DNA from 3 places in the Micromonospora sp. NPDC049004 genome. Region 1 is predicted to be linked to each of the others. Evidence: riboswitches for the same ligand, from Rfam matches in the RefSeq annotation. Region 1 holds a riboswitch; each other region holds the start of a gene.
The links. A riboswitch is a leader RNA that binds a small molecule or an ion and turns the genes downstream of it on or off. The one in region 1 is predicted to bind cyclic di-AMP.
Positions count from the first base shown of each region.

Region 1 (3,915 bases):
CGATAGTGGTGCCGCCCCGGATGGCGGCGTACACGCAGGCCAGCCGGGCGGTGTTCGAGATCTTCCGGCAGACCACCCCGCTGGTCGAAGGGCTCTCCATCGACGAGGCGTTCCTGGACGTGGGCGGTCTGCGGCGGCTCGTCGGCGCACCGGCCGACATCGCCGAGCGGCTGCGCCGGGAGGTCCGCGACCGGGTCCACCTGCCGATCACGGTGGGCGTGGCCCGGACGAAGTTCCTGGCGAAGGTGGCCAGCGGGGTGGCGAAACCGGACGGGCTGCTGGTCGTCGCGCCCGACGCCGAGGTGGAGTTCCTGCACCCGCTGCCGGTGGAACGGCTGTGGGGCGTCGGCCCGGTCACGGCGGCGAAACTGCGGGAGCGCCGGATCCGTACCGTCGGGGAGGTGGCCCGGCTCGGCGAGGCCGCGCTGGTGTCCCTGCTCGGGGCGGGCGCCGGCCGGCATCTGCACGCCCTGGCCCACAACCGGGACCCCCGGTCGGTGCAGGTGGGCCGCCGCCGGGGCTCGATGGGCGCGCAGCACGCGTTGAGTCGTACGCCGCACGCCCCCGCCGAGCTGGACGCCATCCTGGCGGGCCTGGTCGACCGGGTCAGCCGGCGGATGCGGGCGGCCGGGCGGTCCGGGCGCACGGTGGTGCTGCGGCTGCGCTTCGGCGACTACACCCGGGCCACCCGCTCGCACACCGTCGGCAAGGCGACCGCGGACACCACGGCGCTGCTGGGCGCCGCGCGGGCGTTGCTGCGGGCCGCGCTGCCGGAGATCGAGCGCCGCGGAGCCACCCTGATCGGCGTCTCGGTCGGCAACCTCGACGACAACCCGGTGCAGCCGGAGCTGCCCTTCGACGTCGACACCGCGGCCGACCTGGACGCCGCGGTGGACGCGGTACGCGACCGGTTCGGCTCGGCGGCACTCACCCGGGCGGTACTCCTCGGCCGGGACCCGGGTGTCGAGATGCCGCTATTGCCGGACTGAGCCCCGTGTGGGGGGCCGGCCAGCTGCGACCGGAGACACATCACAGCAGGTCGACGGTTTAGCCGGCGGCTCACGGGTGACCCTTGGGGGGAACAGCCTGACGAGGGGGGCCACCATGTCCGACGACACCAGCAACCGACCGAGCCGGCACGCCGAACGCCCGCACGACGTGACCGACCCCCTGCTCTGGCAGTTGGCGGTCGACGTGCTGAGTGCCCACGAGCCCGACGACGAGGGCCACTGCCGCAACCTCCAGTGCGCCGGCCAGTCCTGGCCGTGCTCGGCCCGCGCGGGTGCCGAGCAGTCGCTCCGGCTGGCCCGCAGGACCCCCGGCGCGGTCGAGATGACCATCGGCGGCGACGACGCCGGCACGGGCTGGCCCGGCGAGGCCGCGGCACCCGCCGGCCGGTGGGACCGCAGCGCCAACGCGGTGGCGTCGCGCCGGGAGTCGAGGGCCTCCGCCCCCGCGGCGTAGCCGCGACGACACACGGTGCTCAGAGGCGATCAGCGCCCGACGAACGACCGAACGCTCGGCCGGTGACCCGGCCGAGCGTTCGTGTGTCGTACGTCAGAGGGCGAGCCGCTGACCCGGGAAGATCAGGCCGGCGTCGGCGCCGATCAGCTGCCGGTTGCGCTCGTACAGGGCCTCCCAGCCGCCCGCCTGGTGGTGGCTGTCGGCGATCTCCGACAGGGTGTCCCCCGGCTTGACGACGTACGTGTCGCCGCCGGCCGCGGGGGCGGTGCGCTCGTGGTTGCGGGTCGCCGGCTGGTCGCCGCGCGACGACCGGTCCTTCGGCGCGGTGGACCGGTCCTTCCCGGCGGTGGACTTCGAGGACTTCGCGGCGGAGCCCGACGAGCCACCCTTGCGGCCACAGGTCGGCCACGCGCCGATGCCCTGCCCGTCGAGCACCTTCTCGGCGATGGCGATCTGCTCGCCGCGGCTGGCCAGGTCGGCGCGGGCGGCGTACTTCTTGCCGCCGTAGCCGGCCCAGGTGCCCTGGGAGAACTGCAGGCCGCCGTAGTAGCCGTTACCGGTGTTGATCTTCCAGTTGCCGCCGGACTCGCACTGGGCGATCGCGTCCCAGTTGACACCGGCCTGGGCCGGGGCCGCGGGCCCGAAGAGGGCGACGGCGCCGGTGACCGCGCCGACGGCCAGGGTGCCGACGGCGACGCGGCGGGTGGTGACCCGTCGATGACGGGGCGTGTAGACAGACGTCATGTGTGGTTCCTCCACGCCGGCGAGGTGAGCTGTCGGGTTCGGGCCGAGGAGCCCGGCCGCGCGGTGGCGGCTTCACCCCGAGGTGACATGCACCGAGGAACGTGGGTCCCCCGCTCCTGCCCGGGGTTCCGGTATCCGACGACCGGGGGCAGGATTTGGCGTTGCCGGTCGTGGTGTCCACGGTGGTGGACTCGACCGACGGTAGGCACGGTCGGTGACCCTCGCCCAACGCTTGTGAACTTGTTCACCGGTGCACGCGGGGCGCCTCTGCCAGCGGTTGCGGACGACGCGCGGCTGTGCACCGACCATGATGGACCGATTCCGATCAGGCCCGGATGTCACCGTCCGTACGCAGCCCGGAGGTGATGCGACGGAGCAGTTCGACGTGTCCGGGCGAAGCGGAGGACCGGGTGTCGTGACCGAGAGCGGAGTAGACCGCCCCGGCTGGGACCGAGGGCGCGGCCCACACCGGTGGGCGGGTGGCGCCGCCCTCCTCGTGCGCGCTCCTTGCGAATTGACGTTCGGGCAGGAAACCGTAGATCGGCGGCCGCGATGCTCGAAGGCACACCGGGTCGATCCCGGTCACCTTCCCAGGAGGAGAGCATGTCGATCCACCGGAGCCGCATCGGCCGCCGCAGCGCCGCCGCCACCCTCGTGACCGTCCTGGCCAGCGCCGGCCTGACCCTGCTCGCACCGACCGCCGCACAGGCGTCCAGCCCCTGCACCAGCCTGACCTTCTACCGGGTCGGCGGCTATCCGGGCGGCGCGGACATGCACGTGCCGACCATCGGTTGGCAGACCGGGAACAAGCAGTGCTATCTCACCTACGGCCACTCGAACTCGGCCGTGCTGGTGCTTCAGGAGGCGCTGAACAACTGCTACTCGCAGTCGCTCTCCCTCGACGGCAACTACGGCTCGAAGACCCGCGAGGCCGTCCGGTACGCCCAGCACCGCATCAACCAGGACATCGTGTACGCGAACATCGCCGAGGACGGCGAGTACGGCCCGCAGACCCGGGCGTACATGGGCTTCGCGATCTTCGGGGTCAACGGCGGGGCGGTCATCCCGAACGTCTGCTACTACCCGGGCTGAGCCGCCTGACGGCGCCGGTCGGAGTCCCCCGTGGGATTCCGGCCGGCGCCGTCGTGCACCCCCCTGCCCGGTTCGGTCCGCGGCTCAGCAGACGCGGACCGCCTCGATCCGCTGGTTCCAACTCCCCCCGATCGCGGCCGTGTCGTACGCCAGGTTCGCCCGGTAGCCGTAGGCGTGCTGGTAGCCGAGCAGGCCGGTGGCGTTGGCGTTGTCCCAGAAGGTGGAGACGGTGCCCGACGGCCGGTTGTTGATGATCGACTGGGTCCGGTTGCGGAAGTACGAGGGCAGCGGGACGTCGTTGCAGCCGTTGTACGGCCCGTCGAGCAGGAAGATGTCCCCACTGAAGTTGGTCCCGGCGTACAGGCAGAGCAGACCCGAGGGGCAGGCGTAGTTGGCCTGGGCCGGGCTCGGGGCGACGGCGAGCGTGGCGCCCACGGCAACCACGCCGAGCAGGGCGGACGTGAACCTTCGCAGAGCACTTCGCACGATGGTGACCTCCGGTGTCGTCACGACCGGACGGGCCGTGAGTCGAATTGCCGACATCGCGTTGATCGATGCCGCTGTGCCACCATGATCTGCGCGGCAGGTCGACGAATTCCTGCCGGAACCTCAATC
Region 1 covers NZ_JBEZFG010000001.1:497,444-501,358, reverse strand. The annotation lists gene dinB (DNA polymerase IV) at 1-989, shown strand, start outside; gene AB0B97_RS02100 (hypothetical protein) at 1,105-1,464, shown strand; gene AB0B97_RS02095 (transglycosylase family protein) at 1,558-2,208, opposite strand; cyclic di-AMP (ydaO/yuaA leader) riboswitch at 2,208-2,352, opposite strand; gene AB0B97_RS02090 (peptidoglycan-binding domain-containing protein) at 2,812-3,300, shown strand; gene AB0B97_RS02085 (peptidase inhibitor family I36 protein) at 3,385-3,786, opposite strand.

Region 2 (3,915 bases), on a different contig from region 1:
GGTGGCCCGCCAGTGGCCGGCCACCACCGTCCGCAACCACACGCGGCTGCGCGCCGAGCCGGACGGGCTGGTCCGGATCGACGTCGACATCACCCTGCGCGCGCCGACACCCCTGTTCCGGTACGCCTTCGGCCAGGCCCGCGCCGCCCACCTCGCCCTGGCCACCCGCCTCGGCGCGGCCCTCGACCGCCCCGCGCCCTGAGCCCGCGACCCGTCGAGGCCGCCTGATAGCCGCGACGCCAGCGCAGCCGGGACCGTCCGGTTCGGCGCAACGCAAGGCGGCCCGGCCTGGCGCGGCCCGGCCCGGCCTGGCGCGGCCCGGCCCGGCCTGGCGTGATGTGGCCCGGCCTGGCGTGACGTGGCCCGGCCTGGCGTGACGTGGCCTGGCGTGACGTGGCCCGGCCTGGCCTGGCATGACGCGGCCCGGACTGGCGCAACGCGGCCTGGCCTGGCGCAACCCGGCTCGACCCGGCCTGGCCCGACCCGGCGACCGGATGCGTGAGCGTGGTCCTTTGCTCTGCTTCAGCGGAGTCGACAGGCGAGGGCCATCCGTGTTGCCTCCGCTGAAGCAGAGCAAAGGACGTGCGCACCCCCTTGGCACCCGGCGCGCGGCCGTCGTGATCAGGCTCGTACCTCGCCCGTCCCCGGCGTCATCGCGATGGTGACGGCGTTGGTCACCCCGTCATCGCGCGATCATGCCCGGTGCTGGCGGCGCGAGGAGCCTGCGTCGCGGCTCGTGCGGTCCCGGGGCGGCGAGGTCGCGCGGGTCGGCGTCCCCAGGGCTTGTACGTGGAGAGCACTGTCGCGATGATCATGAGGCTGGTCGACACCGCGGGCGCGATCACCAGGTCGGCGCGGTCCCGGGCGGGCAGGGCGGCGCCCAGCGCGCTCGCGTGCCGCAGGTTCGGGGTGAGCAGGAACAGCACCAGCCCGACCATCACCGTGGTGATCACCAGCTTGACCAGCACCCACCGGTAGCGCACCAGGCCCCACGGGGTGAGCAGCGCGCTGGCGACGCCGACGAGCCAGACGAGCACGCTCAGCGGCGCGAACAGCACCGTGCCGACGAGCCCGGCGACCGGGTAGACCACTGCCGGGTCGGCGCCGCGCTGTGCCGCGATGCCGAGGGTGAGCAGCACCAGGTCGGCTCCGAGCCAACCGAGCGAGGTGATGAGGTGCAGGGTGAGCAGCGCCTTGCGGGTGGCGGGCGGTATTCGCGGCATACCCGAATGCTGCCGGCCCGGCCCGGCCGGGTCGTCCGACCGCCGGCGACGTCCGGGGTACGTCCGCTGACGTACCCGGGGCCGGCGCACCCGCTCGACGGTGCGCCGGCCACCGACAGGGTCAGTACACCGACAGGTGTACGTGGTTGGTGTGGTCGCTGGAGGGGTCGCCGTTCCCCCCGCTGTACGACTTCCACCCGCTGCTGGGCAGCCAGATCTGCCTGTACCAGATCACGTAGAGCACGGCGAGCCGGTCGGAGTTGCGGATGAAGTAGGCGGCCAGGTTGCTGCCGTACGTCTTGTCGCCGCCGGTGGCGTCCCCGCCGAAGCCGCCCTTCTGCGCGGCGAAGTCACAGGCCCGACCCTTCGGGTGTTCGCCCGAGCCGCCCGAGCGGTGACAGGAGACGTACCGGGTGAAGCCGGCGGCCTTCGCCTGGTTGAGGGCGTGCAGGGTGCGGGGGGTGATGCAGCCGCTGGCCGGGGTGGGGTCGTTGATGCTGCACGACTCGGACGGCCAGGAGCCGTCGGAGTTGCGCGGCGCGGGCTGGGCGTTGGCGGTGGAGGTGCCCCGGTTGGAGCTGGTGTCGGCGGCGGTGGTGCGCGGCTTGCTGGTGGCCACCGTCAGGGCCCGTTCGGCCTGCTCCTTGCGCTTGGCCATCACCTCGACCTGCTTGCGCTGCTCGCGGATCTCGCCGTCCAGGGCGGTGCGGGTGCGGTTGGCCTCGTCCCGGGTGGCGTGCAGGTCGCGCAGCACCCGGTCCTCGTTGGCGGCCACCACGTCCAGCGCGGCCGCCCGGTCCATGAAGCCCTCGGGGGTGTTGGTGTTGAGCAGCGCCGAGACGGTGCTGAGCCGGCCGGTGCGGTAGGCCACGCCGGCGATCTCGCCGACCTTGCCGTTGCGCACGGTCATCTCGGCCTCGGTGGTCTTCAGCTTTGCCGCGAGTTGCTGCTGTCGCTGGACGGAGGTGTCCAGGGCGCGCTTCGCGTCCAGGTAGCCCTTGCTGGCGGCCTCCAGTTGGGCCCGCAGCGCGGGGGTGCCGCCCTCCTCGTCGCCGTCGGGTGCCGCGGCGGCCCGCAGGCCGCCGGGGGGAGCGGCGGTGGCGGCGCCCACCGGGAGGGCGACGCCGAGGGTGACCATCATGACGATCAGTGCCGCGAGTCGGGCGGCGGGTGGTCGTGCTGGTGCCACTACGCATGTCCTTCCGTCAGCCGCCGACCGGGTTAGCTGACGGGTTCGGGACGGAAGATCCCTACCGCTGACGCGGATGCACCCCAGGAACATGGTTCCCCGGTTCACCCTCTCGGGTGATTAGGCGGCGGCCGCCACCGGCGCCGGGAGGGCGCCGCCGGGTGGTGGCCGGGGACGAGCCTACCGGTGCAGGTGGGGCGTGTGCAGTCGATGTGACGGAAGGTGTCCGCGCCACCACCCAAAATGACTGCTGAACGGTCATTTCGTCAGGTAAGGGATCACCACTCGATCGAACCGCAGGCGTCCGGGGCGGCGCCGGGCTCGATCTGGAGCGTGGCGTGCTCGATGCGGAAGTCCTCCCGCAGGGCGCTGCGCGCCGCGGTGAGCACCGCGCCGACCTCCCCGCCGGGCGCCATGATCAGGTGTGCGGAGGCCACCTCCATGCCCGAGGTGAGCGTCCAGACGTGCAGGTCGTGCACCTCGACGACGCCGGGCACCGCGGCCAGTCGGTCGTGCACTGCGGTGACCTGGAGGTGTTCCGGGGCGGCCTGCACCAGGATGCGGACGGCGGCGCGGCCCAGCCGCCAGGTGCGCGGCAGGATGAACACGCCGATGGCGACCGCTACCAACGGGTCGGCCCACCACCACTCGGTGACCGCGATGAGCAGCGCCGCGCCGATCACGCCGAGCGAGCCGAGCAGATCGCCGAGCACCTCCAGGTAGGCGCCCTGGAGGTTGATGCTCTCCCGGGCGCCGGCGCGCAGCAGCGCGAACGCGACCACGTTGGCGAGCAGGCCGAGGACGGCCACCGCGAGCATCGGGCCGGTCAGCACCTCGTGGGGGTCGCCGAACCGCCCGATCGCCTCGATCAGCACGTAGACCGCCACGCCGGAGAGCAGGACGGCGTTGGCCAGGGCGGCGAGCACCTCGAGGCGGTAGAGCCCGAAGGTGCGCTGCGGGTCGCCGGTGGCCCGCCGGGTGGCGGTGATCGCGGCGAGCGCCATCCCGATGCCCAGCACGTCGGTGAACATGTGCCCGGCGTCGGAGAGCAGGGCGAGCGAGCCGGTGTGGAAGGCGGTCACGCCCTCGACCACCATCAGGGTGGCGAGCAGCCCGAACGCGGCCCAGAGTCGGCCCCGGTGCTGGTGGGCGGCGTTGGCGACCGACCCGTGGTGGTGGTCATGACCTGCTCCCACGAGATCCACCCTCCTTCGCCACCCGGGACCCGGTCAAATGTATGCTCACATCGCTATGTATGCAACTGTACGGGGAGGGTCCACCCGCCGACCCCGCAACCCGCAGGTCAGCCGGTCGGGTCGATGGTGGTGAGCCGCTGAGTGGCCCGCGAGAGCGCCACGTAGAGCGTGCGTACGCCGGAGCCCGGATCGGCCCGGATCTCGCTCGGGGCGACCAGCACCACAGCGTCGTACTCCATGCCCTTCGCCTCCAGGCTGGTCACCACCTGCAGCCGCGCCGCGCCGAGTGAGCCGAGCCAACCGGCGA
Region 2 covers NZ_JBEZFG010000008.1:118,996-122,910, forward strand. The annotation lists gene AB0B97_RS23650 (SRPBCC family protein) at 1-202, shown strand, start outside; gene AB0B97_RS23655 (hypothetical protein) at 675-1,223, opposite strand; gene AB0B97_RS23660 (hypothetical protein) at 1,345-2,364, opposite strand; cyclic di-AMP (ydaO/yuaA leader) riboswitch at 2,418-2,549, opposite strand; gene AB0B97_RS23665 (cation diffusion facilitator family transporter) at 2,691-3,608, opposite strand; gene AB0B97_RS23670 (AAA family ATPase) at 3,716-3,915, opposite strand, start outside.
Region 2: another riboswitch for cyclic di-AMP. It lies ahead of AB0B97_RS23660 (hypothetical protein); the one in region 1 lies ahead of AB0B97_RS02095 (transglycosylase family protein).

Region 3 (3,915 bases), on a different contig from region 1:
TGACTCGGCTGATCGAACGGCTGAAGATCCCGGTGGTGGTGCTCGGAGTCGGGGCGCAGACCGACGTGGACGGCGACCTGGAGCAGCTCCGCCCGATCGACGAGCCGGTCAGCGCATTCTGCCGGGCGGTGCTCGACCGCTCGCACAGCATCGGCGTACGCGGCGAGATCACCGAGAACTACCTCCGCAAGCTGGGTTTTTCGGCTGTCGAGCAGATCGGCTGCCCGTCGATGTTCCTGCACGGCGACAGCCTGCGCATCGAGAAGACGAAGGCGACCCTGGGCGTCGACGACCGGCTCGCGTTCGTCATCTCGCCGTACGTCAAGGCGCTGGCCCCCCTCGTCCTGCACCACCACCGGCGCTACCCGAACCTGCGCTACGTGGCACAGGACCTCTACACCCTCGGCACCCTGCTCTACGGCGACGCGCCGCAGCTGCGGGGAATGACCGCCGACATGCCGATCCACACCTCGCACCCGCTCTTCGTCGAGGACAAGGTGCGGATGTTCATGGACCCGTGGCCCTGGATGGAGTATCTCTCCGGGTTCGACTTCGCCTTCGGCACCCGGATCCACGGCACCATCACGGCGCTGATCTCGGGCATCCCCGGCTATCTGCTGGCGCACGACTCGCGCACCCTGGAGCTGGCCCGATACTTCGACATCCCGCACCGGTTGTTGCGCGATGTGCCGGCCGACGTCGACGCTGCCCAGCTCTATGCGGAAGCCGACTACACGGCCCTGAACGACGGCCACAAGGAGCGCTTCGAGCGGATCACCGCGTTCCTCGCCAAGCACGACCTCGGCCTCTCGTTCGCCGACGGAGACAGCGCGATCCGCTTCGACGAGCAGGTCCGTCAGACCGTCTACCCCCCTGCGGTCCGGCCGGTCTCCGCCTACTCTCCCGAGGAGTTGCTGACGCGCATCCAGTGGCTGCGGGACGAAACCCGGACGCTCCAGGAAAAGGTCAGGACCCTCCACGCGAAGTCGCTGCGCGAGCGGATCAAGCAGGCCGTCGCCGGCCGGGTCCGTCGGACGCTCGGAGCCAGGTGACCAGCCACCGCATCCAGCTCACCCACGTTGGTACGGGTCGAGCAGCGCCAGCACGGCCGCCGGGTCCTGCACGTGTGCGTTGTGGCCGAGACCGGGCAGCGTGGCGACAGGTACGCCGTACGCCTTGAGCTGCTCGTCGGTGACCATCGGGTCGTGTTCCCCGCGGGCCAGCACCACCGGCACGTCGGTCGCCGCCAGCAACGCGGCCAGGTCGGGCTCGCCGACGCCGAAGGCTGTCGGGTCCATGGCGAGGCGCCACCGGCCGTCGACCTGACGCAACCCGGCGTCCACCATCGGATGATCCGGCGGGACCAGGCCGCCCAACCCGGAGACGCGCAGGTAGCGGCGGGCCGCCTCGGTGCGGCTGGCGAACCAGCTCACCGGGTATGCGGCGAGCTCAGCGGCGCGGGCCAGCTCAGCGGGCGACCAGAGCGCCTTGATGCCGAGCCCGACCACCGCGTCCACAGGTGTCCCTGCGGCGCGGGCGGCCAGCGCCAGGCCGACCACCCCACCCAGCGAGTGCCCGAGCACGACGAGCCGGTCGTCGGGGGCGAGGCCGGCGGCGATCCGGGCGGCGAAACCAGCAAAGGAGTACGACGGCAACGGGGCCGACCAGCCGTGGCCGGCGAGGTCCGGTGCGAGCCACCGCCCCGGCCAGTGCTGCTCCAGCAACGGCGCCCACGGCAGCCAGACGTCTCCGGTTGCCCCCATCCCGTGCAGCAGCAGCAGGACGGGCCGGCGACCGGTGCGGCCACCCGATTCATCCACCACGGCCGCAGTCTGCCACGGTTCGCGGCCGGGTACGAGAGTCGTCGATGGCGGCTGCCGGAATGCGGCCGCGGGCGCCGGCCCCTTGTGGGGGACGACGCCCGCGGCGGTCTACGTGCCTGGGTCAGGCGGAGTACCCCCGGGTGGCCATCCAGTTGGCAAGGTCGATCGTGGTGATCCAGTAGGACGGGTCGGCCGGGTTCGCCGAGTCGGCGATCCGCACGGTCCGGCCGTTGTCCTTGTACCCCACGACAGCGACGTAGTGACCGCCGCCGTAGGAGTGCCAGCCGCCGTCGGTGTCGGTGGCGTCGCCGACGACGTTGGCCACCACGCCCCGGCCGTCGGTGATGGCCTTGACCACATCGGCCTGGAGCCGGTCCATCTGGGCCGGGCTGGGCGTGCCGGCGAACATCCGGGTCCGGTACGGGGAGCCCTTCACCTCGGCGTTGAGCGCTCGGGTGGTGTCCTCAGCCGAGTTGGTGCCCATCTCGGTGGTGCCCAGCTCGGCACCGAGTTCCTCCTGGGTGCGGTCGATGCCGGTGGCGCTGAGCGCGTTGCGGGTGGCCGCGGGGCCGCAGTTGTAGTACGTGTTCTGCGCCTCGTAGTCGTAGTCGAGCACCTTGGTCGCGGGCGGCTTCGGCGGCTGCGGCTTACGGGTCAGATCCGGGTTGGCGCTGGCCTTGGCGGCGGGCGACGCGGCGCTGGTGGCCGGGGCGGCGGTCGTCGGCGCGGCGCTGGGGGACGCGTCGCGCGCGTCGCCGAGGGGAACGGCGGTGTCACTGCGCATCTCGGCGACAGTGGTCGCGGTGCGGTGGTTGGCCGGCGCGTCGTCGGCGCCGGTGAGCAGGGCGCCGGTGGTCGTGGCGATCACGAGGGCCGCGGCGGAGGTGGCGACGATCTGGTACCGGCGCTCGGTCGCCAGGCGACGGAGCTGACGCTGCATGGTGTGCTTCACGGGGTCCTCCACGGATCGGGGGAGAGCGGCACACCCACGGGCCGGACCGGTATCCGGGCAGGCGCCAGCGCGCGGACAGTGGTCCGCGGATGGTGAACCGCTCAGGGAAACGCCCGGCGGGACCGGGCGGGAAAGGCGATGACCCGGGGGTCAGCTCACCGTCACTGGACGGATGAGCGGGGGCACCGCTGCGCCGTGGAGGCGTGGGAACAACCGAGGGGTGGAAAGGTGCTGCACGGGTTTGGAACTCCTTCCGACACCGCCTACCGGGTTAGCTGACGGATTCGGGCGGGAAGATCGCCCTACCGCGGGCCGTGGCTCGCGGATTCACCCCAGACTTACTGATGGGTCCCCGGTTCGTTAATCACGATTGAGCGGGTCGGCGCGGCGTCGCCTGTTGCGATCGGTTACCGCACCGGACGGGACGACACTACTGGCCTGTTCGCAGCCTGCCAAGCCAGGTTCGCCTGCGTAAACCCGATTCGGTGCAGCAATTTCTGCGCGTATTGCCGATGATGTGACTCGATGGGACAACCGGTTACGGAGACGCCTACGGGCGACAACCGGACAGGCCGCCGATAACGCGCCACAATCACGGGAAATATCGAGCACAACGCGTCGGACGCCCGAATTCCGAACGACGTGACCGGGCTCACGTAACGGATCAGGCTCAACTCGCGCTAGCCGGGCGCCACCGTGCCACGGGGGCGGGACGGGACGCCCCGCTCGCCCCGGGTCGGGCGAGGGCCGGGCTGGGCCGCAGCCGCGCCGTTGCCGCGTACGCCTCCTCGGCAAGGGTGCGCGCCGACTCGGCGGCCAGTTCCGCGTCCCGCCAGGCGGCCCGCTCCGCGGTGGCGGCGGCCCGGTAGTCGGCCAGTCTCGCGTCCCGGATCGCCCGGCTGAGCAGCACCTCCTGCTCGGCCGGGTGCCGCCGGGAATCCCAGCCGCGCCGGTGGGCGAACACGTCACTGAGCTGCGCCATGGTCAGATCGCCCCGCCAGTACGCCGCCATCGCCGCACGGTGCAGGTAGCGCTCCCGGCAGGCGTACTCGGCGGGTGTCCGCGGGGTGCGCGGAGTGGGCAGCGCGCCAGAGCCGACGAAGCGGCGGGCGGCGGTGTCCGCCTCGTCGTACCTCAGCC
Region 3 covers NZ_JBEZFG010000006.1:85,684-89,598, forward strand. The annotation lists gene AB0B97_RS19130 (polysaccharide pyruvyl transferase family protein) at 1-1,052, shown strand, start outside; gene AB0B97_RS19135 (alpha/beta hydrolase) at 1,071-1,823, opposite strand; gene AB0B97_RS19140 (C39 family peptidase) at 1,945-2,787, opposite strand; cyclic di-AMP (ydaO/yuaA leader) riboswitch at 3,021-3,162, opposite strand; gene AB0B97_RS19145 (hypothetical protein) at 3,446-3,915, opposite strand, start outside.
Region 3: another riboswitch for cyclic di-AMP. It lies ahead of AB0B97_RS19140 (C39 family peptidase); the one in region 1 lies ahead of AB0B97_RS02095 (transglycosylase family protein).